DNA from 4 places in the Rhizobium sp. CFBP 13726 genome. Region 2 is predicted to be linked to each of the others. Evidence: predicted binding sites of a transcription regulator. Region 2 holds the regulator's gene; each other region holds the start of a gene.
The links. Region 2 encodes PhoB, which activates phosphate uptake and scavenging genes when phosphate is short. Its sites were predicted from a motif close to TGTCATNNANCTGTCAT; they were not measured.
Positions count from the first base shown of each region.

Region 1: IFT66_RS07670 (ceramide glucosyltransferase) is a predicted target of PhoB. The motif match lies at 2,812-2,828, and genes of this name have one in related genera.
Region 3: phnF (phosphonate metabolism transcriptional regulator PhnF) is a predicted target of PhoB. The motif match lies at 3,293-3,309, and genes of this name have one in related genera.
Region 4: IFT66_RS05695 (UDP-2,3-diacylglucosamine diphosphatase) is a predicted target of PhoB. The motif match lies at 4,246-4,262, and genes of this name have one in related genera.

Region 1 covers NZ_JACYUU010000002.1:129,792-137,052, forward strand. Annotated here, with positions in the region: gene IFT66_RS07665 (extensin family protein) at 324-1,565, shown strand; gene IFT66_RS07670 (ceramide glucosyltransferase) at 1,582-2,730, opposite strand; gene IFT66_RS07675 (formate--tetrahydrofolate ligase) at 2,896-4,575, opposite strand; gene IFT66_RS07680 (DUF2235 domain-containing protein) at 4,762-6,357, shown strand; gene IFT66_RS07685 (TonB-dependent hemoglobin/transferrin/lactoferrin family receptor) at 6,586-7,261, shown strand, end outside.
Region 2 covers NZ_JACYUU010000003.1:374,328-381,588, reverse strand. Annotated here, with positions in the region: gene IFT66_RS15900 (GcrA family cell cycle regulator) at 1-455, shown strand, start outside; gene IFT66_RS15895 (PACE efflux transporter) at 652-1,086, shown strand; gene IFT66_RS15890 (ArsR/SmtB family transcription factor) at 1,025-1,813, opposite strand; gene IFT66_RS15885 (DMT family transporter) at 1,938-2,852, shown strand; gene phoB (phosphate regulon transcriptional regulator PhoB) at 2,834-3,517, opposite strand; gene phoU (phosphate signaling complex protein PhoU) at 3,643-4,356, opposite strand; gene pstB (phosphate ABC transporter ATP-binding protein PstB) at 4,408-5,223, opposite strand; gene pstA (phosphate ABC transporter permease PstA) at 5,239-6,555, opposite strand; gene pstC (phosphate ABC transporter permease subunit PstC) at 6,552-7,261, opposite strand, start outside.
Region 3 covers NZ_JACYUU010000007.1:18,026-25,286, forward strand. Annotated here, with positions in the region: gene IFT66_RS22070 (DsbA family protein) at 1-72, shown strand, start outside; gene IFT66_RS22075 (MBL fold metallo-hydrolase) at 94-990, shown strand; gene IFT66_RS22080 (nuclear transport factor 2 family protein) at 996-1,394, shown strand; gene IFT66_RS22085 (pyridoxine/pyridoxamine 5'-phosphate oxidase) at 1,855-2,511, opposite strand; gene IFT66_RS22090 (HAD family hydrolase) at 2,508-3,218, opposite strand; gene phnF (phosphonate metabolism transcriptional regulator PhnF) at 3,327-4,046, shown strand; gene IFT66_RS22100 (Type 1 glutamine amidotransferase-like domain-containing protein) at 4,358-5,146, shown strand; gene IFT66_RS22105 (hypothetical protein) at 5,826-6,089, shown strand; gene IFT66_RS22110 (hypothetical protein) at 6,433-6,930, shown strand; gene IFT66_RS22115 (hypothetical protein) at 7,048-7,261, shown strand, end outside.
Region 4 covers NZ_JACYUU010000001.1:1,158,866-1,166,126, reverse strand. Annotated here, with positions in the region: gene IFT66_RS05715 (TolB family protein) at 1-220, shown strand, start outside; gene bluB (5,6-dimethylbenzimidazole synthase) at 302-1,003, shown strand; gene IFT66_RS05705 (hypothetical protein) at 1,004-1,693, opposite strand; gene IFT66_RS05700 (NADP-dependent malic enzyme) at 1,779-4,097, opposite strand; gene IFT66_RS05695 (UDP-2,3-diacylglucosamine diphosphatase) at 4,316-5,131, shown strand; gene dgcA (N-acetyl-D-Glu racemase DgcA) at 5,156-6,136, opposite strand; gene IFT66_RS05685 (ABC transporter permease) at 6,195-7,261, shown strand, end outside.

The sequences.
Region 1 (7,261 bases), on a different contig from region 2:
AAATCCCTGTTGATCTGCCCGGGTTTTGAGAAGCGGCCAACAAAAAAGCCGCCTCGGTAATCGGGCGGCTTGTTCATAGTCTTGTCGATGGACATGACTGGTCAAGGCCGCGTCAGCGTGCCCACCACCAGTTACCGTTGTTGCTCATCGAAATCATCATGGAGCGAATTGTTAGCGCGGCTCCGGCAAACGCGCAAGTGGATTTATTTGGCCACAATGCGACCAAAACAGGGTCATCCGCGTTGCGTCTCCGAAACATGGGAAAGGACGACCGAAGGATGAAGCATACTCTATGCCTTCTCGCTTTAAGCACTTCGCTGGCAATGAGCGCACCGCTGACACTGGGTGCAGCGCCTCTGCCCGCCCGCCCAGCGCCGCAAGGCTCGACGCCGAACTTTGTCGAAATCAACATCATCGACCAGTTCATGCGCGATGCCGGACGCACCCGCAAACAGTCGACGCGCAAATCCTCGTCCGGCAAAAACCAGTCGACCCGCCCCGCACAGGGTGCCCAGAACCAGAGCCGAGCCGCGATCCCCGCCGCCCCCGCCCTCGCTATCGTTCCGCTTCCCATGGCAAAGCCGGGTGGTGAACCCGTGCCCGAGGCAACGGCGGCAACGGCCGCAGCCGCTGCTACACCTGAGGTCGCCGCAAAGCCCGTCGAAGCAAAGCCCGAGAACCCGCCCGAAACCCCTGCGGAGAAGCCGGCAGAGCGCCCCGCAGAGCCACCTGTCCCGGCCCCCGAACAGACCCAGAGCCCGGAACAGACCGGTAAAGCTCCTGAAGAAACCATCCCGACCCCCACTCCCAAGCCGGAAGAACCCGCAGAACAGAAGCCCGCTGCAGCGAGCGACGACGGCAAGACTGAACCTGCCAAACCGGACGCCGCCAAGCCAGACGACAAGGCACCGCAGGACAAGGCCGCTGATGACAAAACTCCGGCCGACAAGCCTGCGGACGAAAAGCAGGAACAGGCCGAGACCCCGCCTCCTCCGCCTCTCGTCGAGGAAGACGCCGCAGAACTCAAGGCCTGCCTTGCAGACCTCGGTGCCATCGGCGCCAAGTTCGAATCCGTCAAACCGATCGACGACGGCAATGGCTGCGGCATCAAGCAGCCGATCGAGGTGGCGCAGGTTCTGCCCGGCGTCGATCTCGGCGGCGCCACCATGCGCTGCAAGACGGCACTGACCATGGCCCACTGGCTGAAGGATACGGTCCAGCCCGCGCTCAACATCGCCATGCCGGGCCGCAAGATTACCGGTCTTGTCCCGGGCTCCACCTACCAGTGCCGCCTCAGAAACAGCGCCTCGACCGGCAAGATTTCCGAGCATGGCCGCGGCAACGCCTTCGATGTCGCCGCCTTCAAGCTCGACAACGGCGAGAAGGTCGTAATGAAGCGTCGAGACGACGATCACACGCTGGAGGGTGCCTTCCAGAAGACGGCCGCCGCAGGTGCCTGCCTGCATTTCACCACGGTCCTCGCACCCGGCAGCGATGCCGCCCACGAGGATCACCTTCATCTCGACATCATCGACAGGGATGGCGGCTACCGCATCTGCGAGTAGCCGTTGAGGGCCAGGGTCAGGCCGGCGAGGAGCCGGTCAGCCGGCTTTCCTGGGTGCCGATCGTCATGGCATTGCCGCGCCATTCGAACGAGCCGGAAAGCCAGCTCCTGATCCAGATCGCCGGCAGCATCACGTCGCGCACCATCATTGCCGGCAGCGACAGGATCGACAGCCGCCAGCCCTTGGCCCGCGCAAGGGCGAGTTCCGGCAGGTAGGTTGCGGCAAACACGGTCGCGGCCACCAGACCGACATTGAGATCCAGCATGACGGCGCCGATCAACCCTAGCGCCAGAGGCGGCAGCGCTCCGAGCAGGATCTCCGGCGTGAAGAACAGCGGAAACGTCACCCGCCGCAGCCGGGCCCAGCGCGTCTGGCGCGACCAGATTTCCTCCAGCCCGCGGCGCCCGAGCGGCTGCTCGAACGGTGCCGACACAAGGTGCACTTTCTTGCCATGCCGGTTGACGAGCTTGGTCGACGCCGCGTCCTCGGCAATCTCGGCCGCCAGCGCCTGGATGCCGCCGGCAGCATCCAGAAACGGCTTGTGCCACAGCATGCTCTTGCCCTGCGCAAAGCCGAGCCCCAGCGCCTCGCCCACATATTGCCAGCGCGCCTGCAGCGTATTCAGGAAAGCGCATTCCACTTCCGCCCAGAACCCGTCCGGACGCGATCCGATCGGCGTCGAGCATACGAGCCCGGTATCGGCCCGCCAACCGGAGACGAGGTTCTGGATATAGTCCTTGGGCATCAGCACATTGGAATCGGCAAGCACCACCCATTCATGGCGCGCCGCGTGCCAGCCCTTGGCGCAGTTGTTGAGCTTGGGATTGGCGCTGATCCGGTCGTCGCCGATCAGCAGCCGCGCGGGCACTGCCGGATGCGCGGCGATCGCCGAGCGGATCTCGGCGATGATCGGATCACCCTCGTCCTGCACACAGAAGATCAGCTCGTACTCCGGCCACTTGAGCTTGAATGCATGCGCGAGCGTCAGGCTGGAATAGGCCTCGATGCCGCGCACCGGAATGACGATCGAGACACCGTCCGGCTTGATCACCGCCGGCTTGTCGCTCGCTTTGTCACGATGCGAAAGCCGCAGGCCGGCGATACCGATGCTGAAGAGATTGATCGCCAGAAGGGCAATGGCGAGTGTCGCAAGAACAAGATCCATCCTGATGTTCCCGATGGCCGGCCCCGAATCGTCGGGTCACCGCCAGTGCCTGAAGAGTAAGGACGAACAGACCATTTCGGTGTGACAGACGCATGACGTTGCCCCTCACCCGCGAAGGCGAGAGGCAAGGACGATCAGGAGAAAACCCGCTGAGAACTATAAGGCCTAGAACAACCCTTCGATCAGCCCATCGGCGTTCAGATGGATCCGCTCGGCCGAAGGCGCGCTTGGAAGGCCCGGCATGGTCATGATCTCGCCGGTGATCGCCACGATAAAGCCGGCGCCGGCAGACAGCCGCACTTCGCGCACATGCACCACATGACCTTCCGGAGCACCGCGCAGGTTGGGGTCGGTGGAGAACGAATACTGCGTCTTGGCGATGCAGACCGGCAGATGGCCGTAGCCTGCCACTTCCCAGGCCTTCAGCTGATCGCGCACCGGCTTTTCCGCCGTCACCTCGCCGGCATGATAGATCTTGGTGGCAACAGCCTCGATCTTGTCCATCAGCGGCATGTCGTCAGGATAGATCGGCTTGAAATCGGCGGCACCGCTTGTCGCCAGTTCCACCACCTTGTAGGACAGCTCCTCGATTCCGGCGGAACCTTCCGCCCAGTGACGGCAGAGGATCGCCTCGGCGCCGTGATGCGAGACGTATTCCTTGATCGCCGCCACTTCCGCATCGGTATCCGAGATGAAGTGATTGATCGCGACCACGACCGGCACACCGAACTTGCGCACGTTTGCGATGTGACGCCCAAGGTTCGAACAGCCGCGCGTCAGCGCCTCGACATTTTCGGCTCCGAGATCGTCCTTCTTCACGCCGCCATTCATCTTCAGCGCCCGGATGGTCGCGACGATCACGGCCGCATCGGGCTTCAGCCCCGCCTTGCGGCACTTGATATCGAAGAACTTTTCGGCACCCAGATCCGCTCCGAAACCCGCTTCGGTCACCACATAGTCGCCAAGCTTCAGCGCCGTCTTCGTCGCGATCACGGAGTTGCAGCCATGGGCGATGTTGGCGAACGGCCCGCCATGCACCAGCGCCGGATTGTTTTCCAGCGTCTGCACCAGGTTCGGCTGCATCGCGTCCTTCAGAAGCACCGCCATCGCCTTGTCGGCCTTGATGTCTCTGGCATAGACCGGCGAGCGGTCGAACCGGTAGCCGATGACGATATCGCCGAGCCGCTTTTCGAGGTCGGCCAGATCCTGCGCCAGACACAGGATCGCCATCACTTCGGATGCGACGGTAATGTCGAAGCCGCTTTCCCGGGCAAAGCCGTTCGAGACGCCGCCGAGCGAGGTCACGGTCTGGCGCAGCGCCCGGTCGTTCATGTCCATCACCCGCCGCCAGGTGATGCGGCGCGTGTCGATGTCGAGCGCGTTGCCCCAGTAGACATGGTTGTCGATCATCGCCGACAGGAGATTGTGCGCAGAGGTAATGGCGTGGAAGTCGCCGGTGAAGTGCAGGTTGATGTCTTCCATCGGCACGACCTGCGCATAACCGCCGCCGGCAGCCCCGCCCTTGACACCGAAACAGGGCCCGAGCGACGGCTCGCGCACGCAGATCACCGCCTTCTTGCCGATCCGGTTCAGCCCGTCGCCGAGACCGACCGTGGTCGTCGTCTTGCCCTCGCCCGCCGGCGTCGGATTGATCGCCGTCACGAGGATCAGCTTGCCATCGGGGCGGCCCTGGAGCGAGCCGATGAAATCGGCCCCGATCTTCGCCTTGTCATGGCCGTAGGGCACCAACGCCTCGGGAGAGATGCCAAGCGCCGCGCCAATGTCCGCGATCGGTTTCTTTTTTGCCGCGCGGGCGATCTCGATGTCGGATGGAACGGGGGCCATGCTTGTCTCTCGCTTGTTGGTTTGCGTGAACCATGGCCACAGCCGCTTCCCCACCACAAGCCCGGAACGGGAGCAGCGCCCTGATTATGCACACTACAACGCGCTCATCCACACACCAAAGTTGCAATTTAATTCGATACAATCTTATATATCTCTGATCCATGGGGGATCGAGGGGGAACGACCAATGAACCTTATTCTCTGCTGCGACGGCACCTGGAACACGCCCGACGATATGGATGGCGGCCAGCCTAGCCCGACCAATGTTCGCAAGATTTACAATGCAGTCGCCGACAAGGATGCCACTGGCATCAAACAGGATGCCTACTATCACCCCGGTGTCGGCACAGACGGAACCTGGTGGCGACGTGCGGTGGAAGGCGGTACCGGCAAGGGTCTCGCTGACAACATCAAGGGCGCTTACAAATGGCTTGCCAGCACCTACAAATCCGGAGATCAAATCTATCTGTTCGGCTTCAGCCGTGGCGCCTACACGGTCCGCAGCCTCGGCGGCATGATCTCCAAATGCGGCCTTCTGGATATCAAAGCCTCTAAGCTCGACGAAGAGGGAACCTGGAAGGCGATCGAGGCGATTTTCACGGAGTACCGCGCCAAGAGCGAAGCCGGCACCAAGCGCAAACAGTCCGGCAAGATCCACTTCCACAACGTCGCCCCAGGCGGCACCCGCAATGCCTCAACGCTCATCCAGTTCATCGGCGTCTGGGATACGGTCGGCGCGCTCGGCATTCCCGATGACATGGGGTTTCTCAACCTTCTCGACAATCCGGAGAACCATGAGTTTCACGATACGACACTCGGTTCCGCCGTCCTCAACGCCCGCCATGCGGTGGCGCTCGACGAGTTCCGCCAAAGTTTCATGCCGACGCTCTGGGTCAAGCCGGATGGCTGGACCGGAACGCTGAAACAGGTCTGGTTCCCAGGCGTGCATGGTGATGTCGGCGGTGGCTATGCCGCAACGGGCCTTTCGGACGGCGCTCTCCTGTGGATGATGAACGAGGCAAAAAGCTGCGGCCTCGTATTCCGCGAAGGGGCTGAAAACCAGCTGAGGCCGGATCCGCGCGGCGTGCTGCATGATTCCGCCAGTGGCATCTTCGCCAAGCTGAAAACGAGACCGCGCGCCGTACCGCACGTGACCGCAACGCCTTCAGAAGATTTGCACAGCTCCGCCTCCGAGCGGCACCGCACCCCGCCCTTGTCGCAGGGGCGCTACCGGCACGCCAACGCAGACCTGCCCGCAGAGGTCGACGTCTTCGCACGCGACCACTGGAACGACACCGGCATCTTTCTGCAAAAGGGCATTACCTACACGTTCGTCGCGAAAGGCGAGTGGACCGATGGCACGGTCCTGTGCAACGCCGATGGCCCGAAAGATGGAGGAAACTTCCAGGCCGGTGAGATTGCCCATATTGCCTCTAGCGGCCTTGGCCAGCTCGAGAAGGCGTGGAAATGGTCGACCGGAAACCAGCAGGTGGATTTCTGGTGGACCCGTCGCGAGGAGGAGCTTCCCTGGTTCAGCCTGATCGGCGTGATCGCCAACGACGTGCCGCCGCCCGCTCAGCAGCAGACGCCCAAGAACGGCATTCTCAAACTGCCCCACGAGGTGTTTCTCATCCGCAGCAAGGCGAAATTCACACCGAAGGGCGACGGCTATCTTTACTGCTTCGCCAACGATGCCTGGGGCGCCTACGGCAACAACCGCGGCAGCGTCAGGCTGACAGTCGCCTCTTCTCCGACTTCCGCAAACCCACCACCGAGCCACTGACCAACCACGCCGTGACGACGACCAACACTCGTCACGGCGTGCTCTCACCACACGCCGCGCAAAAACATGAGTATTACACTCAGATTCAAACTTGACTCATTTAGTTTAGATTTCTAAGGCTTTTTGCGGGGCTTCTGCTTCGGCGGAAATCAAACAATCCGAACGTTACCCGGACGCAGGCTATCGCCGCGCCCGATGTCTCTGCATGTCTTTTTGAGGGGAACCACCATGCCTACCCGTTCGTCGCGGCATCGCCATCTCTACGCCGGAACTGCCGCACTTCTGCTGATCACGGCCGCGCCGCCGGCATGGGCGCAAGAGACTGCCCAGACCGCCGCTGGAACGACCGCCGCTGGAACGACCGCCGCGACCCAGGTTGCCGATGGCCAGGATACGACCGCCCTGAAGCCGATCGTGTTGCGCGACGGGACTTCCGTCGGCAAGTCCGACTCGCCGCTGACCGAAACGACAGATCGTCAGGTCATCCAGGACCGGATGGTCACCGATTTCAAGGATTTCTCCCGTCGCGTCGATGCCGGCGTCACCTTCAACCGGCAGAGCCAGAGCATCAACATTCGCGGTCTGCAAAACGAGCGCGTCCTGACGACAATCGACGGGATCCGCCAGCCCTGGCTGACCGACCCGCGCGATAGCGCCCGTGGCGGCAACAACGCCTTCGATTTCGACACGCTTTCGACGATCGATATCACCAAGGGTGCCGATTCGAGCCGCGTCGGTTCCGGCGCTCTTGGCGGCGCAGTCCAGCTCTACACGATCAATCCGGAAGACCTGATCGAGGACGGCCGTAATTTCGGCGCCCTGACCAAGAGCACCTATGACAGCGCCGACCGCAGCCTCGGCAACAATGCCGCCATCGCCGCACGACACAATGACAGCTGGTTCA
Region 2 (7,261 bases):
GAGGCGTAAGCCGCAATGCCGTGATCGGCAAAGTGCACCGTCTCAACCTTCCGGGTCGCGCCAAAGCAGGCGGTTCGGCGTCGGCCAATCGCCCGGCATCCAAGCGCCCAGCGCCCGCAGCTCCGCGCGCGCCGAGCTTTGCCGGACGCGACACAGCCCGTCCCGCAGCACGGACGGTGGGTGCAAACGCCCTCAAGGAAGATCAGGACGTCAACGTCGCGGAGCCGGTGAAATACACCGCTTCCGGCAGCGTCGTCGTGCCGATCTCGCGCCGTCTGTCGCTGACGGATCTCACCGAGCGCACATGCAAGTGGCCGGTCGGCGATCCGCTGACGGACGACTTCCATTTCTGCGGTTGCGATGCGCAGGATGCGTCGCCCTATTGCAAATATCACGCGAAGCTTGCCTACCAGCCAGTGCACGAGCGCCGTCGTCCGGCTGCCCGCGCGTCCTGAGTCAGGCGGCTGCGGAAACAAGATCGAAGGCGGGCTCTGGCCCGCCTTTTGCGTTTTCGGCATGGCTGACTTGCGCTGAAAAAACTTGCCTCGCACTCCCTGGGCTCCTATTTCGGCCTCGAGAGAGGACGACCTCCCCCTGAATGGGCATAACGCCGGGACGACCCGGCATGAACCGCACCTAAAGGGGAAGATCATGCGCTCGATAAGAGACCGTATTCGCCACGCCATCAGCTTTGAAATCATCGGGCTTCTGATGATGGTGCCGCTCGGCGCTTTCGTCTTCGACATGCCGGCCGAACATATGGGCATTGTCGGCGTCGTGTCTGCGACGGTCGCGACCGGCTGGAACTACCTCTACAATCTGGGTTTCGACCGCTTTCTGCAGGCGCGACGGGGTACGACGCTGAAGACGCCTGCCTTGCGCATTGCTCATGCGGTGCTGTTCGAAATCGGTCTGCTGGTCGTGCTGATGCCGTTTATCGCGTGGTATCTGCAGATTACCCTTCTCCATGCGCTGACAATGGATATCGCGATCGCGCTGTTCTACGTGGTCTATGCCTATCTCTTCAATCTTGGCTACGACAAGCTGTTCCCGCTGCCGGAATGGAAGACCCAGGAAGCCGCCTGACCATCAGAGTTTCGGACGGTGCAATACGCCAGTCCGATGGAAGCCTGAATGTCTCGGCAAACCCGATCTCTCCGGCGCGCGTGATCCGCAGAGCCCGGGTTTCCTCTCGGCGGCCGATCCAGCCGACGCCAAGAGCGCGGTCCAGCAGCGCCGCACCCATTTGTCCCGCCAGATGCGGCCGTCGCTCGCTCCAATCGAGGCATGTCCGGCAGAGCGGGCGTTTCGAACGGGTCAGCTGTTCGAGATCGATCCCGAAATCACAAAAGAACCGTCTGCCCTCGTCGGTGATCAGGCCGGCTCCATCGCCGAGCAGCATGTAGCCGCTTCCTGTTAGGGCATCGGCGAGCGCGATGGCGAGACGGCCGGCCATGTGATCGTAACAGGTGCGGGCAAGCCGTAACGCTTCGTCTTTCGGGCCGACAGGATGATGGCGCTTCGGCCCATCCGCGGCGACTGCCATCAACGCGTGGATCGCGTGCGCGACTTCCGGAGAGGCAAGTCGGTAATAGCGGTGCCTGCCCTGCTTCTCGACCTCGATCAGGCGAGCCTGCGCCAGTTTGCCGAGATGGCCGCTGGTGGTCTGCGCGGTGACGCCGGCGTGGCGTGCCAGTTCGCCCGCCGTCAGCGCCTGTCCGCCCATCAGCGCGGACAGCATGTTGGCGCGTGCAGCATCGCCGATCAGGCTTGCAACTTCCGCAATCGTATTTCCTGAAACCATATTGGGCATGATCCAGTTCTAGCACCGGAAAACTTTGCCGTCAGCGGTCAACGGTTCGGCCGTCGTCGAAGCATTTCTTTTCCTGGTTCCGCTAAGAGGGGCGGAGATTGCATTCATGGGGACAGGAACTGGAATGGCGGACACCAAAACAAGCATGGCAACGGATCTGTTGCTGCTCCTCACGCTCGCGACGCTTTGGGGCGCGTCCTACACGCTGATCAAAGTCGGTGTGGAGACGATTTCGCCTGTCACCTTTATTGCCGTCAGAACACTGGTCGCCGGGCTCATTCTCGCTGCGGCACTACGCCTTCGCGGATTGAAGCTGCCGACCGACCGGCAGACCTGGAAGCTTTTCACGGTTCAGGCCTGCCTCAACAGCGCGGTCCCCTTCACCCTCATCGCCTGGGCCGAACAGACGACCGATGCGGGCCTTGCCACCATCTTGAGTTCAACGACGCCGATCTTCGCCTTTCTGTTGACGGCGCTGATCACCCGCCATGAAAGCGTCTCTGCGGCCAAGCTGTTTGGAGTTGCCGCAGGCATTGTCGGCATATGCCTGATCGTCGGCATGGAGGCGCTTGCCGGCTCGGGCGAGAGCCTCTGGGCGCAACTCGCCATCGTGGCGGCGACGATCTGCTATGCGGCGGCTGCCATCTTCGGCAAGAATTTTAAAGGATTGGACCCGATGATGCCCGCCGCGGGATCGCTGATTGCAGGGGCGGCCATCCTCATTCCCGTGAGCCTCGTGGTCGATCGGCCCTGGACGCTGACGCCCAGCGCCGATTCCATGCTCGCCCTGTTGGCGCTGGCGGTATTTTCGACGGCGCTGGCCTTCGTCATCTATTTCCGGCTGGTCCAGACGCTCGGCTCCGTCGGCACGACGGCGCAGGCCTATCTGCGGGTGCCGATCGGCGTTGGCATCGGCGTCGTGTTTCTCGGCGAAACGCTTGCCTCGACAGCCTGGCTCGGTCTCGCCTGCGTCGTGACCGGCGTGATTGCCATGACGCTGCCGGCTAGGAGACGCGGTGCTCAGGCTTCCATCGAGTAGCCGGCACCGCGGACCGTGCGGATGACGTCCTGCATGTTGGAAAAGTTGAGCGCCTTCCGGAGGCGCCCTACATGCACGTCGACGGTACGCTCGTCGACATAGATGTCATGGCCCCAGACGCCGTCGAGCAGCTGCGAGCGCGAAAAGACGCGGCTGGGCGACGCCATCAGGAATTCCAGAAGTCTAAACTCTGTCGGCCCGAGGCGAACTTCGCGGCTCTTGCGGTGAACGCGGTGGGTTTCGCGGTCGAGTTCGATGTCGCCGCATTTGAGGACGCTCGACAGCACTTCGGGTCGGGCACGGCGCAGCATCGCCTTGACGCGGGCCATCAGTTCCGGCGTCGAGAAAGGCTTGACCACATAGTCGTCTGCGCCGGTGGCAAGCCCACGAACGCGCTCGCTTTCTTCGCCGCGCGCCGTCAGCATGATGATCGGCAGGCGTTCCGTCTCCGGCCGCATACGCAGGCGACGGCAGAGTTCGATGCCTGAAACGCCCGGCAGCATCCAGTCGAGAATGAGAAGATCCGGAACGCGCTCCTGAAGCCTGATTTCCGCTTCGTCACCGCGAAGCACGGTATCGACCTCGTAACCCTCGGCCTCCAGGTTATACCGAAGGAGGACGCTGAGGGCCTCTTCGTCTTCCACGACTGCGATCTTCGGCTGCATTCCGACTTGCTCCGTCACTCGTCCCGAACCGCACTTAGATCCGCCAGATCCGCTCGCGCTGCTTCAGGTCATTGGTTTTGGCAGTTATCGTCCCGAAACCGGCAGGCGATTTCGGGAGAGCTGCATCATGTCCCGGCGGAGCCGAGCATGTTGGACGTATCGTCCTTCGGACGTTCGCCCTCCGGCTGTGCGCCGGTCGCGATGTAGTAGATGGTCTCGGCGATATTCGTCGCGTGGTCGCCGATGCGCTCGATGTTCTTGGCGCAGAACAGGAGATGGGTGCAGGTGGTGATGTTGCGCGGATCCTCCATCATGTAGGTGAGGAGTTCGCGGAACAGCGAGGTGTACATCGCGTCAATCTCTTCATCGCGCTGGCGGATGATTTCGGCTTTTTCCGCGGAGCGGTTGGCGAAGACATCAAGAACGTCCTTGAGCTGCACCAGCGCCAGTTCGGAAAGATGCTCCAGACCACGGGCGAGCTTGCGCGGGACGCCTGTTCCCTGCACGGCGAGCACGCGCTTGGCGGTGTTCTTACCAAGGTCGCCGACGCGTTCCAGGTCAGCTGCAATGCGCAGCGTGCCGATGATCTCGCGAAGGTCGGCCGCCATCGGCTGACGCTTGGCGATGGTGACGATCGCCTTGTCCTGGATATCGCGCTCGGCGTGGTCGAGAATGACGTCGTCCGAGATGACCTTCTGGGCCAGCGCCGAGTCGGAGTTGACGAGCGCACGCACGGCATCACCGCACATCTGCTCCGCCAGACCGCCCATTTCGGAAATCCGGCGGTTCAGGTATTTCAGTTCCTCGTCATAGGCCGAGAGAATATGGGTCGAAACCATGTGTCTGATCCTTGATGTCTGCAGTTGCGGCTGACGGGTTCTGCGCTCGCATCAGCCGAAGCGGCCCATGATGTAATCCTGGGTGCGCTGGTCATCCGGATTGGTGAACATCTTGTCGGTATCGTTTTCCTCGACCAGGTGGCCGAGATGGAACATCGCCGTGCGCTGCGAAACGCGGGCCGCCTGCTGCATCGAGTGGGTGACGATCACGATCGTGTAGTTGGCGCGCAGTTCGTGGATCAGTTCCTCGACCTTGGCCGTGGCGATGGGGTCGAGTGCCGAGCACGGCTCGTCCATCAGAATGACTTCAGGCGAAACGGCGATCGCACGGGCGATGCAAAGGCGCTGCTGCTGACCGCCGGAAAGGCCGGTACCGCCTTCATGCAGGCGATCCTTGACTTCTGCCCAGAGGCCGGCGCGCTGCAGGCTTGCCTCGACGATCGCGTCCATTTCCGTCTTGCCGCGGGCAAGACCGTGGATGCGGGGACCGTAGGCAATGTTCTCGTAGATCGACTTCGGGAACGGGTTCGGCTTTTGGAACACCATGCCGACCCGGGCACGCAGCTCCACGACGTCGATTTCCTTGTCGTAGATATCGTCGCCGTCGAGCGTGATCTTGCCGGTGACGCGGCAACCCTCGATCGTGTCGTTCATGCGGTTCATCGTGCGCAGGAAGGTGGACTTGCCGCAGCCAGACGGACCGATCAAAGCAGTGACGGTATTTTGGCGGACATTCAGGTTCACGTCATAAAGAGCGCGCTTGTCACCGTAATAAACGGAGACATCCTTGCCGATCATCTTATATGCAACGTCGTTCATTTTCTTGTCCAGCGCCTTCTCAGCTGCAGCTTCTGACATCATGTTCATTGCTTCCCCCTTCCTCTACCAACGCCGTTCGAAGCGGCGTCGCAAGAGAATTGCGCCAACATTCATCAAGATCAGGAACAGGAGCAGGATCATGATCGCTCCCGAGGTTCGTTCAACGAAGGCGCGTTCCGCCTCGTTAGCCCACATGTAGATCTGTACCGGCAGCGCTGTCGACGGATCCATCGGCGTGGTCGGATAGTTTGCCACGAAGGCGACCATGCCGATCAAAAGAAGCGGCGCGGTTTCGCCGAGGGCGTGCGCGAGGCCGATGATCGTACCGGTCAGGATACCGGGCATGGCAAGCGGCAGGACATGGTGGAAAATCGTCTGCATCTTCGAGGCACCGAGCCCGAGCGCTGCAGCACGGATCGACGGTGGTACTGCTTTCAGTGCCGCGCGGGTGGCGATGATAATGGTCGGCAGCGTCATCAGCGTCAGCACCAGGCCGCCGACGAGCGAGGCCGAGCGCGGCAGGCCCATGAAGTTGATGAAGACCGCGAGACCCAACAGACCGTAGACGATCGACGGGACCGCTGCGAGATTGTTGATGTTGACCTCGATCAGGTCCGTGAACCGGTTCTTCGGGGCAAACTCTTCAAGATAGATCGAGGCTGCGACGCCGATCGGCAGGGACAGGACGAGCACGATCAGCATCATATAGAAGGAGCCGATCAGAGCGACGCCGACGCCGGCTGCTTCCGGACGGCTGGACGCGCCGTTGAAGAAAATGCCGGTGTTGAATTCCTTGGCGAGCGCACCGCTGTCGGCCAGCTGCTTCATCCATCCGACCTGCTGGTCGGACACCTTGCGGCTGGTTTCCGCCACGTCGAGATTGATCTGGCCTTTCACGGCGCTGTCGATATCGCCGGCTGCCAGAAGCGAAACCGTCTGGGTCGTGCCGATGATCTCAGGATCGGAAACGACCATATCGCGCAGCTGGCCACGAACGCCGTCCGAAATCATCTGGTTGACGGCACGCAGACCCTGGCGATCGTTTTCGGCGACGCCCAGAACCTTCGCCAGCGCATTGCGGGCGACGATCGGGTAGTTGGCCGTCATCAGCTTGGCCGGATCCGTAGCCCGCACATTATCCTTGTCGATTATCTGCTGCGAGAACTCCACAGGGATGGTGATCATCGTCTGCTGAAAGGCGGTATAGCCCTTCGAGACGACCGACCACAGAAGGAGCATCAGGAACAGGATGCCGAACGAGAGAGCAGCGATGCCATAGGCGCGGAAGCGGCGCTCGGCGGCGTAGCGGCGTTTGATACCGATATCGCGACGGGCAGGCTTGGCCAAGACGCCGGCGGTGGAGGAAACCACGTCGGTCATTCGTACTGCTCCCGGTATTTGCGCACGATGTAGAGCGCGTAGATGTTGAGGCAAAGCGTGATCGCAAACAGCGTGATGCCGAGTGCGAAGGCGACAAGCGTCTGCGGCGAGGTGAATTCAAGGTCGCCCGTCAGCTGGCTGACGATCTTGACGGTCACCGTCGTCATCGGCTCGAACGGGTTGAGCTGCATGCGGGCGGCGACGCCTGCTGCAAGCACCACGATCATGGTTTCGCCGATGGCGCGTGAGGCAGTCATCAGAAGTGCGCCGACGATGCCCGGCAGTGCTGCCGGCAGGACGACCTTCTTGATGGTTTCGGACTGGGTGGCACCGAGACCGAGCGAGCCGTCACGAAGCGTTCCCGGCACGGCGGTGATAATGTCGTCCGACAGCGACGAGACGTAAGGGATCAGCATGATGCCCATGACGAAGCCGGCGGTGAGAACGCTCTGCGCCTGGATAAAATTTGCATAATCGCCGGTTACGAGGCCATTCAGCTGCGAAGACAGGTCGCGCAGGAACGGGCCGACCGTTGTCAGGGCAAAGAAGCCGTAGACGATGGTGGGAATGCCGGCAAGAACTTCGAGCAGAGGCTTTGCCACGGAGCGGACACCGCGGGAGGCGTATTCCGACATGTAGATCGCGGAGAACAGGCCGCTCGGGACGGCGACGAGCATGGCGACGAAGCCGATATAGAGTGTGCCGA
Region 3 (7,261 bases), on a different contig from region 2:
CTGTTCGGCAACGCCGATGATCTTATAGCGAGGCTTTCTGCTCTTGGCAGGGCCCGGCCCACCCTTTCCTAAAGCCTAAACCTGGAGACAATCATGTTCACGAGGAGAACCATCATGAAAACCACTCTCGCCGTCGGCGCCACCGCGGTTTTCGCGCCCGCTGACTTGGGCCATGCCGCAGGAAGCCTCACCTGGAAGCATTTTCCCGCCGGGCAGACTGGCTTCTTCCGTGCGCCTGTTCTGGTCTCCGGCCCGACTGAAGCTGTACTGATCGATGGCGGCTTTACGCTTCCCGACGGCAAGGCCTTGGCCGAAGCGATCAAGGCAACGGGCAAGACGCTCACAACGATCTATGTCAGCCAGTCTGATCCAGATTATTATTTCAGCCTCGGTCCGATCAAGGTCGCCTTCCCCGACGCCAAGGTGCTCGCTGCCTCAGCCACGGTTGACGCAATCAAGGCCAGTGTCGAAAAGAAGCTTGCCGTCTGGGGACCGCAACTCAAGGAAAATGGCCCGCAGACGCTGGCCGATGTCGTCATGCCCAATATCTTCGACGGCAAGACCCTGACGGTTGACGGTGAAACGATCGAGATCGTCGAAGCGGAAGGCCTCGCCAATCGGCGTTATCTCTTCGTTCCATCCCTGAACGCCGTGTTTGGCGGTGTGATGATCTTCAACGGTGTCCATGTGTGGACGGCAGACACCAACAGCGCCGAACTCCGGGCTGCCTGGGTTGCCAATCTCGAAAAGATCGCGGCGCGCAAGCCGGCTGTCGTGGTGGCCGGACACATGGTGCCCGACGCCAAGACCGATCTTTCCGGTGTTCAGCACACCATCGCTTACCTGAAAGCGTTCGAGGAGGAACTCTCCAAGCATAAGGACTCCGCATCGCTCAAGGCTGCAATGGAAGCACGCTTCCCGGGTCTCGGCATGGGTGTGGCACTCGACATCGGCTCCAAGGTCGCCACCGGCGAAATGAAGTGGGGCTGATCGCGATGGGCGCCAATCTCGATCTCATCAGGGCCACCTATGAGGGCTCATCCGAGGATAACGGCCGCAACCTGCTTGCGGCCCTGGCGCACGATGCGACGTGGACGGAAGCCGAAGGCTTCCCCTATGCCGGCACCTATGTCGGCCCCGACGCCATTGTCGCCGGGGTATTCCACAGGCTCGGTACGGAGTGGATCGGCTACAACGCGAAAGTCCATACCCTCATGGAGGACGGCAATCGTGTTGCGGCGTTCGGCATCTACTCCGGCACCTACAAGGCGACAGGCAAGTCGATGACGGCGCACTTTGCCCATCTCTACGAGGTCCGCGACGGTAAGATCGTCAGTATGGTCCAATATGTCGATACGCTGCTGGTGAACCGGGCCATCGTCCCAGATGCCTGACAGCCGGATGACTGAGAACGCTGTATGGTTGGGGGCTCGCCAATGTGGAACGCCCCCAATCCGTCTTTGAGATAACTCCAAAGGAAACTATCGATTTTTCCTTGGCAGTTGAGGTTTCGAAATGGCGGTCGTTGGTTCAGATTCTTTCAGGGCGGGGGATCAGCTCGACAGGTTCGAGAAAATGTTTTCAAACCAGTTGACGGAGGCACGCGCCTTTGCGGTCGGCAGTCTCCCGCTTGGATAAAGCGACCCACAAGTCGGCGCTTGGCAGCTCCCAGTCGGTAAGCATCTGAATGACGCTTCCATTCGCAAGCTCAGGTTCCATCACCCAGCGTTACGCCACCTTTTCGGCGGCTTAGTTCAGCCAATAAACGTGCCATTGGTTCGGATCCCTTCAAGGCGACAAGGTAGTATAAACGGGTTTTGTCTGACCCCTTCAGGACCACAGACGGTGCATTTCCTAGGTCATTCCATCTCCAGCAAGGGCGTACTGCAAACGAATATGGTTGCGGTCCGACGCCCCCTGCCAGAACTCAACAACAACAGGAGATACGGCATACACACGCCAATCCAGTGCAACGTGGTCGGGGTTTGCCGCTAGGAAGGTCCGGGCATCGCTAAGACGTTGCTCGAGCTCTCGGTTGTCTTTCAGAACGTCACTTTGCCTCGATGCTATCGCACTCACTTTGGAACCGGAGGGTCGTTCCAGGAAGTCTTTGGCGCATTCTTCTGCATTGAGCACGGCAGCCTCGCCGCGTATGCGAACCTGGCGCCCAAGGTCAGGCCAATAGAATGTCAACGCGACTTTTGGCATCACTTCTATCTGCTTACCCTTCGGGCTTTCGGCCTTAATTGCGAAATGCCAGCCGCGCTTATCGACATTCTTCAAGATAAGAACTCGGGCATCCGGCCAGCCGCTCTCATCTGCCGTGGATAGCGTCATCGCATGTGGCTCTTTGATGCCAGCTGCAAGAGCATCCTCAAGCCACATTGTGAATGCCGCGTGCGGTGTGTCGGGAAATCTCTCCAGGTCCATATGAGGAAGCGGCCCTTTTAGGGAGGGGATCTGACGTAACCTGTCTTTCATCGACAAATGGTTCGGATTAGAGATGCTCATTGGCGATGTTCCTTGAGGAGAATTTCCGGAATTTCGGACAGTGTTTCAGCGACGAGGCTGACTTCGTGACTACCGCGCCCAACAAGTATGGTCGACAGCCCAACAGCTTGGCCGCCCGCGATGTCCGCGTCGGGGTTGTCGCCAATCATCCACAGAGCCCGACCGGGAGCCAGCGATGCAATCGCGTATCGGAAAAAAGCTGGTGATGGCTTTTCAACTCCTATCCGCCCTGAGCAGAAGACTTTATCGAAATGACCGGTAAGGCCCAAGCCCTCCATCAACAACGGAAGCTCTGGAGCAAAGTTGGAAAGAGCTGCATGGTGCCAACCTAGAGCAGACAGATGTTCCAATACCTCGACAGCATCGGTATCTACCTGCCAACCAGCAAGATCCACACGCGATCTTTTCGAGACCGAAACGGCCAGCCTCGGTTCCATGCCAAGGGTAAGGAGAGCCGTTTCAGCTGCGGCAAGGATCGGGCTCCACCACCCATCGGCATTCCCTGCCCAGGGATGCGCCAGCTTGGCACCGTGCCAAGGGAAAGCACCCGATAGGAATGGCCTGATGAAATCAGCAGTACCGGCGAATGCGGGACCGGCAGCGATGGCTGCGGCTTCGAGAGCACTTGTGTAGCGCCCTTTGCGCGCCGCTAACGTTCCGTCGAAATCCCATAGTAGGTAGCGTTTGGAGAGCTGCGGTGACAACATCAAGAACCTACAGTTTATAACGTACTATTCGTATGTTCGCGTTACGAGAGGTATATACCTCTACCATCGTCAACATGACAGTGGAATGACAAAGGGGGCGTTCAAAAAATGGCTAACGCTGGTTCACGGGCACCGCTATGGATGCAGGCGGCGCACAAAATCCGTGAAAGGATCGAAGAAGGCATATTGAGGCCTGGCGAAAGAATGCCTTCCAGTCACCAGATTGCTGAAGAATTTGCGATCAACCGGATGACAGCCCGACGCGCCCTAGCAGAATTGGAGAAAGACGGGCTCCTCCGCATCCTTCATGGCAACGGCACCTTTGTTGCCGATACGCCGATCTCTTATGCTATTGGCGCTAGGGTAAGGTTTGACCAAAATCTGAAAGCCGTGGGCGCAACTCCGGAAAGAAAAATCATCCGACACTGGTTGGAGCCCGCAAATGAAGAGGTTGCAGTTCCACTAGCGTTGACAATTGCATCGCCCGTAATCGCGATTGAGATCGGTGCGTATGCCAGCGGCCATCCAATCGGAATTGGGAGGCGTTACTGCTGTGCGACACGATTTGCTGGTTTCGCCGAGATTTTTGACGAGCTTGGCTCAATCAGTATGGCGCTAAAGCAGTTCAATATCGCTGATTTTCACAGAGCTAGCACAATCGTCGTCGCGAGGATGCCGACGACCGTCGAATGCGACTTTCTCAGGTCGTCGAGATCGCAACCTGTATTGGCTTACACTGCGATTGATGAGGCTCCTGCGGACAAGGCGATATCCTATTTCACAGGTTGTTTTTCGGCTCGTGCCGTTGAGATTCACATTACTAGCTGAGCAATTGACGGTTCGTACCCCACCAAGGCGACAAGGTGATATAAACGCGTCATCATCTGATCCCTTTAGTTCCAGAGACGGGGACTGCCCTAGTCAACCAATTTCCAGCAAGGGCATACTGCGGACGTTGCGGTTTCGCTCCGTTGCTCCTTGCCAGAAGTGCGCGGGAACTGGGGACAGCATGCACGGGCCAACCCGGCTACAACGTGGTCAGGGTTGAATTTTAAGGAGGGCGGTGAGTAGAAAATACTTTGTTCGAGCACCTCGCAATCTTTCGGAGCGCCACTGCAATAGGCTTCAGCCGCAAAGCCATGAGATTAGTTATTCACTTTCTCCACGTCGGCTTTGGTTCTTTGAATCAGCCGGTGCTTGAGGTAGTCCAGGCGTACCGGCCTTTAGTAACGAAGAGGAACGCAAACGTGCGGGTCTATTTATCATCGTACCGCATTGGTGACTATCCAGAGAAGCTGGTAGATATCAGTGGCCAAGGGCGCGTGGCTATCATTGGCAACGCACTCGATTTCCGCCCTCCGGAGGCAAGACGCCAGTACGAGGCTGAGGTCTATAACCCATTCAACGAATTTGCAGCGCTTGGTTTAGAGGCTGCTCCCCTCGACCTAAGGACGTATTTTGGCAATCCACGTGCATTATCAGACGCGTTGCGGAAATTCGGAATGGTGTGGTTGTTAGGCGGCAATGCATTTCTTCTTATGCGAGCTATTAGGCAAAGTGGCTTTGAGGATGTCATTCGTCCGATGCTGGCGGCAGACGAGATAGCTTACGGCGGCTTCAGCGCCGGGGCTGTGGTCGCGACCCCTCATTTAAGGGGTATCGAGCTTATGGATGAGCCACAACAGCTTGCCGAAGGGTACGACGCCGACATTATTTGGAAGGGGATGGGAATTGTCGATTTTGCCATCGTGCCGCACTATCGCTCTGATCATCACGAGGCAGAGGCTGCCGAAAAGGCCGTAGCTTTCATGAAAGCCACTCAAATCCCGTTTAAAGCGATGACCGATGGCGACGTGTACGCTATCCACAATGGGCAAGGGGAGCATTTCCTATCTAGCCGTGTGAAGCAAAGTGCCTTGTCTCCATAGTTGTCAATAAGCTGCAGAACAAAGCACCTCAGTGCCCTAAATCGTCTCTAAGTTGTTGCCGCTTCGATTTCCTTGGAAGCGTGCAACGTACGTCGCTCAGCCTCGATAGCTCAGAGCCCTAGAAGTACGGCGAAGGTGGGCAAGGGCAGGCGCAAGCGCCCGCTGAGGTAATAGAGTTCATAGCCGGGGAAGGGGTTACCCTTCTTCGAGGACTCGAATGTGATTCCTTTCGCGACTTTCGCATCCGATCGTGCTGGCGGAAGGTTGCACGGTCGCTTAACGATTGGACTGGGGAGTGGTCGGCAGGAGAGTGCGACATCCTGATTGCAACCGCAGCTGACGGTGCTTTGACCGTCACCGGGGATGCAACCCGCGGAATGAAAGACCCGCAACAAGAAGCGACTGTGCACACTGGAACGGTGTCCGGGACAGCAAAGCTGGACGCAGGAGTTCTTGCCTACACTGAGGGCGATGAGGCGACACTTCGTTACGACGACGGGGACGAGTTCAGTTGCCGTGTGCGAATGATCCTTCGCGATCCGTATCTGGTGGGCGCGCGACAACAAAAATTGCGGCGGCCTCAACGTTAGTTTTTCGGGCTTGTATCGCCGCAAAGGTTGACTCATTTCGACGAATTTAAATCGCGCGACCTTACGCCATCACTGTACTGGAAAATGGCTTGATAATCGGTTTTTGGATTGCTGGGGTGATACTCGCGGCAGCAGATCAGCTGCCCGGCGAAGTGAGCGCGTTTCTAGAACGCCGTAACCAGTGTACCCACTGGGCCGACGAGGAGGCCTATGACGATCAGCGTGCCGCTGAGATAGATAAAGCCTTAAAGCAACTGGGTTGCGACAACGTTGAGGCAGAGGAGGCCGACCTGCGCCGTCGCTTTGCGGAAGCGCAAACCGTTTTGAACGCCCTGAGTGCGGAACCGCACTAGACGCGCCCTTGTCTGTAGTGAGCCGAACGGGCGAAACTCAAGCTCCGACCAAGCTTTGCCGTTCTGCCTGCATCTGGCTGAACCTCGCCATCGCTCGGGCGATTGTTTGCATCCTGGGATTGCCTTTGCGCTCAGCGGCTCCAGATTGCCTGCAACCTGATATTCTTGGGAAAATTCCGCATGGGGCGCCTAGTGGTAGCGTTGAGAGTGATGGCAGCGATCGGTCTGCTTGGGGCCGGACGCGGTCCGAATGTCTTCAGCGCACGGAAAGCTGGGTTGACCTGAAGAAGTGTCCAACCAGAAAAACTTAAACGTCCGAACTTAGTTTGATGGAGAAATTTACATGCGTAAAATTGTTGTATTTGCAGTTGCGGCGTTGGCGCTATCAGCGTCCTTTACGGCGGCTCAGATCTTGCCAACTCTTGGAGAGCGCCGGGCAATTTCTGCTGTCGAGAAAGACAAATTTCCAGCGGTTCAGAAGAGAATCCAGGACGCCGCCGGCTTTGAGGTTGCCATCAAGGTCGACTGGAATAGCCTCGCGCTGCCCGGCGACGACCAGTACTATGGTCAGGACGATTATTTGGTCAAAACAGTTTTTCTTCCCATCGAGAATGCGATGAAAAATGTTGCCAAGGATGCGATGGGCAAGGAAGCGTTGAAGGCTAAGCTTACGACCATCAATATCCATTACATCGACGCCGGAATTTCGGCGTCCGCCTACAAGGACCGCGTCAAATTCGGATCTGGCACGCTGGACATCAACTTTCGGCCCTTTACCAATTCCGCTGATGTCGACGAGCGAACGAACGCTATCATCAGCGTGCTTGAAGCGGCGCTGTAGTCGCTCTTGAGACCGCCGGTTTCATTGATATGGCGTCGGCGAAGTGTTCTTAGCGGCGAGCGAGGCCGCAAGGCGGCTCGCCGCGATAGCGGCGTTCCTTCTCCAATCGGAATACAAATGATGCTTCATCGTCTCGCCTTCCTCGTTTTTGTCGTTTCGTGTCTGGTCGTGCTCCCCGAGGTTACTCTCGCGCAGAACCCTCGGTTCCCGGCCGGAGCAGAAGCGGCATCTAGACTTGATCCGAGCCAGTTAATGAAAAAGGCGCTGCCTCTTTTGAAAACAGGCCGCGAGGACGAGGCGGTTTTCTGGTTTTATGCCGGACAATTGCGGT
Region 4 (7,261 bases), on a different contig from region 2:
TCCGTCACCGAAGGGAGACAAGATCGTTTTCGTGTCCTATGACGGCGACGTGTTCGATCATCCGCGCGATCTCGATGTCCGGGTTCGGCTGATGGATATGGATGGCAGCAATGTCGAAACGCTGTTCGAACTGTTCGGCGGGCAGGGCACGATGAATTCGCCAAACTGGTCACCGGACGGTGACGAATTCGCCTATGTCAGGTATTTTCCTGTTTCGTGATGGGCTTGCGATATCTGGTATGGTCGGGCATAGCCTCGGCAGTTTTGCTTCAGCCGTCGCAAGTATTGTTGGGGATAGACGATGCCGCCAATTCCAGAACCGTCCGACGATACGCAAGCGGGCCTTGCTCCGGCCGGCGCCTTTTCCGCGGCGGAGCGGGCAGCGATCTACCGGGTGATCGAAACGCGACGCGACGTTCGCGATCAGTTCCTTGCCGATCCCTTGAGCGACGAGCTTGTCTCCCGTCTTCTGGCGGCCGCGCATGCCGCACCGTCAGTCGGTTTCATGCAGCCGTGGAATTTCATCCTCGTCCGTGACCAGGCGATGCGGCAGGCGGCCTGGGAGGCCTTTTCAAAGGCCAATGACGAGGCGGCGGAGATGTTTTCCGGCGGCGAGCGCGATCTTTATCGCAGCCTGAAGCTTGAAGGCATTCGCAAGGCGCCGCTATCGATCTGCGTTACCTGTGATCCGGACAGGGCGGGACCGGTCGTGCTCGGTCGCACCCACAATCCGCGCATGGATGTCTACTCCACCGTCTGCGCCGTGCAGAACCTGTGGCTTGCCGCGCGCGCCGAAGGCGTCGGTGTCGGCTGGGTCAGCATTTTCCGCGATGAGGACGTGCGCAGGCTGCTGGGTATCCCAGAGCGCGTGGCGATCGTCGCCTGGCTCTGTCTCGGCCATGTGGACAAGCTCTACAGCGAGCCGGAACTGGCCGTGCGCGGCTGGCGCCAGCGCCTTGCACTGGAAGACCTGGTGTTTTCCGAGCGCTGGCAGGGAGACTGACTACTGCTGTTGCTGCGGACCATTTTCGCGGGGGTGGCGCAGATCAATACTGGCTTCAGGGAGAAAAATCGGACCCACCGTGCGGACCTTTGCGGAGGTTTCGTAATTCCGCTCCGGTACCGGCGGCGTGGGATCGATCGCAACCTTCTGGACGGTGGCAGGCTTGCGGGTCCGCAGGTCGGTGATGCTGCCGGAATAGGCCTCCTCATCCTTCGGTAGCGCGATCCCCTTCACCCGGATCCGTTCCTTTTCCTCCTCCTTCGCGACATCCTGGAAATCGGACGGAATGCAGGCATTCTGACGGATGGCAACGATGGTTGCGCCGCGCTCTTCCCCGGTGACGGACAGGTTGCGGGCTTTGTTGCGCTCGTCAACAAGCACTTCGCGGTTTTCCTCCAGGGCTTGCAGCTGCTCGAGGAGGGGTTCGCACTGGTCGGCCTTGGCCGCGCCAAAGGAAACAATGCTGCCGCCACCGCATCCGGCGCGCCGCATGTCGACGCGAAGTTTGCGGATGTCGGAGTTTGCCTGGCTGAGGTCCTGCGCATATCGGCGCATCTCAGCGGTATTGCCGATCACAACGGGTGTGCTGTGAAGCTTGCGGTACAGATCCGCGCAAAGCTGCGCATCCCGCGCCAGGACGGAGGCGGGGACGAAGACGAGCGGAATGAAGATCAGGCCGCGAAATCGCATCGCTTTTCCGGCAATTCGTTAAAACCCATCAAACATAGGCCGGGGCGGATGAAGATATCCTAAACCGCCCCGGCTTCTGTGAGACCTAGCCGAACAGCGACTCTGGCTGCGAGGCTTCGACGACGGCCAGAGCCGCCATATTGACGACGCCGCGGGATGTGACGGACTGGCCGAGAACATGGGCGGGTTTTGCCGTGCCAAGCAGGATCGGGCCGACATGCAGCGCGTCCATCATGGTGCGCACCAGGCCAAGCGAGATGCTGGCCGCATCGAGGTTCGGGAAGACCAGCAGATTGGCTTCACCGGACAATGTGGTGCTCGGCATGGCGCGCTTGCGCAGTTCCTCGGAAAGCGCCGAGCCACCCTGCATTTCACCGTCGACTTCCAGATCCGGCGCCCGTTCGCGAATGATGGCGAGTGCGTCGCGCATCTTCGCGGCGCTTTCGGAATTGCGCGAGCCGAAATTGGAGTGGCAGATGAGGGCCGCCTTCGGCTTGATGCCGAAGCGGCGCACTTCCTGGGCCGAGAGAATGGTGATCTCGGCAATCTCTTCGGCGGTCGGATTGTAGTTGACGAACGTGTCGGTGAAGAAGATCGCACCGCGCTGCGAAATCAGCAGGCTGAGGCCGGCGAGCGTCTTCGTGCCTTCGCGTTTGCCGATGATCTGGTTGACGTCGCGCAGATGCCGGTCGTAGCGGCCTTCGATGCCGCAGATCAGTGCATCGGCCTCGCCGCGCTGGACCGAGAGCGCGCCGATGACCGTGTTGCTGGTGCGCACGATGGTTCGTGCCGCTTCGGGGTTGACGCCCTGGCGACCGACAAGCGCGAAATAGTCGTCGACATAGCCGCGGTAACGCGGATCGTCTTCCGGGTTGACGACGGCGAAATCGACATTCGGGCGGATGCGGATGCCGAAACGCTGGAGACGCGCTTCGATGACCGAGGGACGGCCGATCAGGATGGGCCTTGCAATCTGCTCTTCGAGCAAGATCTGTGCGGCCCTCAGAACCCGTTCGTCCTCGCCTTCGGCGAAGATGACGCGGTTTCTTTCGGCAGTCTTGGCCGCCGTGAAGATCGGCTTCATCACGAAGCCGGAGCGCCAGACGAATCGGCTAAGCTGGTCGAGATAAGCTTCGAAATCCTGGATCGGACGAGCGGCGACGCCGCTTTCGGCCGCAGCCCTTGCGACGGCCGGCGCGATGCGCAGGATCAGCCGCGGATCAAATGGCGATGGGATCAGGTAGTCGGGGCCAAAGATCGGCGTTTCACCGGAATAGGCTTTCGCGGCGACGTCAGAGACTTCTTCGCGGGCAAGTGCTGCGATCGCCTTGACCGCCGCCATCTTCATTTCTTCGTTGATCGTGCGGGCGCCGCAATCGAGTGCACCACGGAAAATGTAGGGGAAGCAGAGGACGTTGTTGACCTGGTTGGCGAAGTCCGAGCGGCCGGTGCAGATCATCGCGTCGGGACGTTCGGCGCGTGCAAGTTCCGGCATGATTTCCGGCGTCGGGTTGGCGAGCGCCATGATCAGCGGCTTTTCGGCCATCTGCACCAGAAGTTCGGGCTTCAACACGCCCGCGGCCGACAGGCCGAGGAAGACGTCTGCGCCGGCGATATTGTCGGCCAGAACGCGGTTGTCGCTCTTCTGGGCGTAGATCGCCTTCCACTCGTCCATCAGCTCGACGCGGCCCTCATAGACCAGCCCTTCGATATCGTGGACCCAGATGTTTTCCTTCTTCGCGCCAAGCGACACGAGAAGATGCAGGCAGGCAAGCGCTGCCGCACCGGCGCCCGACGTGACGATCTTGACGTTGTCGATCGTCTTGCCGGCAAGCTCCAGGCCGTTGAGGATCGCGGCGGCGACGATGATCGCCGTTCCGTGCTGATCGTCATGGAAAACCGGGATGTTCATCTTTTCGCGAAGACGACGCTCGACTTCGAAACATTCCGGGGACTTGATGTCTTCGAGATTGATGCCGCCGAAGGTCGGCTCCAGTGCCGAGATCGTCGAGACCATGGCTTCGATGCCCGGCGCGTCGATTTCGATGTCGAACACATCGATGCCGGCGAATTTCTTGAAGAGGACGGCCTTGCCTTCCATCACGGGCTTGGAAGCGAGCGGGCCGATATTGCCGAGACCGAGCACGGCAGTTCCGTTGGAGACCACGGCGACCAGATTGGCACGCGCGGTAAATTCCGCGGCCATTTCCGGATTGTCGCGGATCGCAAGGCAAGGGGCGGCCACACCCGGGGAATAGGCGAGCGCCAGATCGCGCTGGTTGCCGAGCGGCTTGGTGGCCTGGATTTCCAGCTTGCCGGGGCGGGGATAGCGGTGGAAGAAGAGAGCCTGTTCGTCGAGATCTCCGGTTACCGGCGATGGTTTCGGATTGTCGTGCCCATCCATGCTCTTATGGCTCCTCGTGTCGATTTCCGTCCTGACATGCGAGTCCCCTCCTTACATCAATCGATCCATCGAGAAACTACAATATTTGCGATGCTGTCGGATTTTGCCGCCGGTTTCGGGTGGTCGCCGACTGCGGCGATCGCGCCCCTGTCATCATCCTGAAACACGAGTCTGATTTTCGAAGGGTAGGACAAGGTAGGTAACGAAGGGACGTTTCCGTGGCCGATGCAATCGAGACAAGGCATTTCAGAACCCTGTTCATTTCGGACGTGCATCTCGGCTCCAAAGCCGCCCGCACGGACTTTCTCCTCGATTTCCTGCGCTACCACGAGGCGGAAACGATCGTGCTGGTCGGCGATATCGTCGACGGCTGGCGGTTGAAGCGCAGCTGGAACTGGCCGCAGGGCTGTAACGACGTGGTTCAGAAGCTTTTGCGCAAGGCGCGCAAGGGCACGCGGATCGTCTACATTCCGGGAAACCACGACGAATTCCTGCGCGATTTCCCCGGCATGCATTTCGGCGGTATCGAGGTCGCAGACCGGATGATCTACGAGATGGCAGACGGGCGGAAATACCTGGTGCTGCACGGTGACGAGTTCGACGTCGTGGTGCGCAATGCGCGTCTGCTCGCCTATCTCGGTGACTGGGCCTATGATGCGGCAATCGCCATCAATGTCGGTCTTGCAGCGGTGCGCCGCCGCATCGGCCTGCCATACTGGTCATTCTCCGCCTGGGCGAAGCTGCAGGTGAAGCACGCCGTGAATTTCATCGGCGAGTTCCAGAAGGTTGTCGTCGACGAGGCTCGTCGCAACAATGTCGATGGCATCATCTGCGGCCATATCCATCATGCGGTGATGGAAGACATCGACGGGATCCACTACGTCAACACGGGCGACTGGGTCGAAAGCTGCACGGCGATTGCCGAGCATCGCGACGGGACGCTGGAACTGATCTCCTGGCAGAAGATCGCGAAGACTGCGGAAATCACGACGCTGCCTTCACCGGAGACCATTAGGGGCATGCAGGCTGCGTAACGGCCTGTCGGTGCAAGGGACTCATTATCCCCAGAGATTCGTCCGGGGCGGATAGACCAGCGATCCGTCGTATCGCAGCCCGTCCGGGCGGTCTTGCGCCAAGAGTAGCGGACCGTCGAGATCGGCGTAGTCGGCATCCTGCGCCAGAAGAACTGCGGGGGCCATGGCAAGCGAGGTTCCGACCATGCAGCCGATCATGACGGCAAAGCCCAGTCGCTGGGCCTCCTCCTTCATGATCAGCGCCTCCGTCAGCCCGCCGGTCTTGTCGAGCTTGATGTTGACGGCGTCGTAGCGGTTTCTCAAACTTGCAAGATCGCCGGTCGCGTGCACGCTTTCGTCAGCGCAGATCATCACCTTGCGGCGGATGGTGGCAAGGATTGCATCCTTGCCGGCTGGCAGCGGTTGCTCGATCAACGAGATACCGAGGGCGTCGGCCACATCCAGATGTCGGGCCAGATTGTCCTCTGTCCAACCCTCGTTGGCATCGACGATCAGACGCGAATCGGGCGCTGCTTGCCTCACCGCCCGCATTCGGCTTTCGTCATCGTCTGTGCCGAGCTTGACTTTGAGGAGAGGGCGCGCCGCATTCCTGCGCGCATCCTCTGCCATTGCCTCCGGCTCGCCAAGCGACAGCGTGAAGGCGGTGATGAGCGGCTTTTCGGCAGCATCAATCATCGATGCCACCGAACGGCCAAGGCTTTTGGCTTCCAGATCCCACAAGGCGCAGTCCACCGCGTTGCGGGCGGCTCCCGGTCGCAGGCGCGTCTGCAGTGTGTGGCGATCCATGCCATCGTGCATCATCGAAGCGAGGGAGTTTATCTCGTCGAGGACGCCTTCGGTTGTTTCACCGTAGCGTTTGTAGGGAACGCATTCGCCCCGGCCGGTCAGGCCGTCGCGGGTGATCGCACAGGTCACCACCTCGGCTTCTGTCTTGGAACCGCGGGAAATCGTAAACACCCCCGCGATCGGGAATTTCTCGATTGTTGCTTCGAAGTGACGCGTCATGGTTTTCCACCTGGGCGTTGTGGCAAATCCGTTCAGGGTCGCTATATTGCCGCTCTCAGTGCTGCGATCAACAGCAGATCGCAGCCGCGTGCTGCTTAACCTAAGCCGAAAGAAACCTGTGCCGTCACAACCTGCCGAAATCAAAGCCGAAGACCTGCCCGGCGGCGATGGCGAGCGCTACATTCTGGCCGGAGAATGGCGCAATCATTCGATTTCGCCGGTCCTCAAGGCGTTTGGCGATCTTGAAAAGAGCAGCGGGTCTGGATCCCTCGAGATCGACGTCTCGGGGATCGACGGAATCGATACATCCGGCGCCTGGCTGATTCGCCGTCTTCTGTCGGCAAAAGCCGAGCAGGGTCGCGACGCGAAGTTGGTCGGGGCGGAAGGGACGATTGAGGAACTGGTTGGCGCCCTTCCGGAAAAGACCCCGGCACCGCCGCCCAACGATCAGGACAAGCGGTCGCTGTTTGATCGCGTGTTCAGCCCGGTCGGCAAGACGATGACCGAATTTGCCGGTGACTTCGTTGCCGCCATGCACATTCTCGGCTCGGCGGTCCGTGGCGCACAGCTGAAATTCGGCCGCGGATCCGGCGTCTCTCCGGCATCCGTCGTGACGCATATCGACCGGATGGGCGTGCGTGCGGTGCCGATCATCCTCCTGATGTCGTTTCTGATCGGCGCCATCATTGCCCAGCAGGGCGCTTTCCAGCTCCGGTATTTTGGCGCGGAAATCTTCGTCGTCGACTTGGTCGGCATTCTGCAGCTTCGCGAAATTGGCGTTCTGATCACGGCGATCATGATCGCCGGCCGTTCGGGAAGCGCGATCACCGCCGAAATCGGCTCCATGAAGATGCGCGAAGAGATCGACGCGCTGACCGTCATCGGCCTCAATCCCGTCGGTGTTCTCGTCTTCCCGCGTCTCGTGGCGCTCACGATCGCACTGCCGCTTCTGACCATCGTGGCAAACCTGTCGGCCCTCTACGGCGCTGCGGTGATCACGCTGGTCTATTCCGGCATCACATTCGATACGTTCCTGTCTCGCCTCAAGGAGGCGGTCGACTTCTCGTCGGTGGCATCAGGCATGATCAAGGCGCCGTTCATGGCGCTGGCAATCGGCATCGTGGC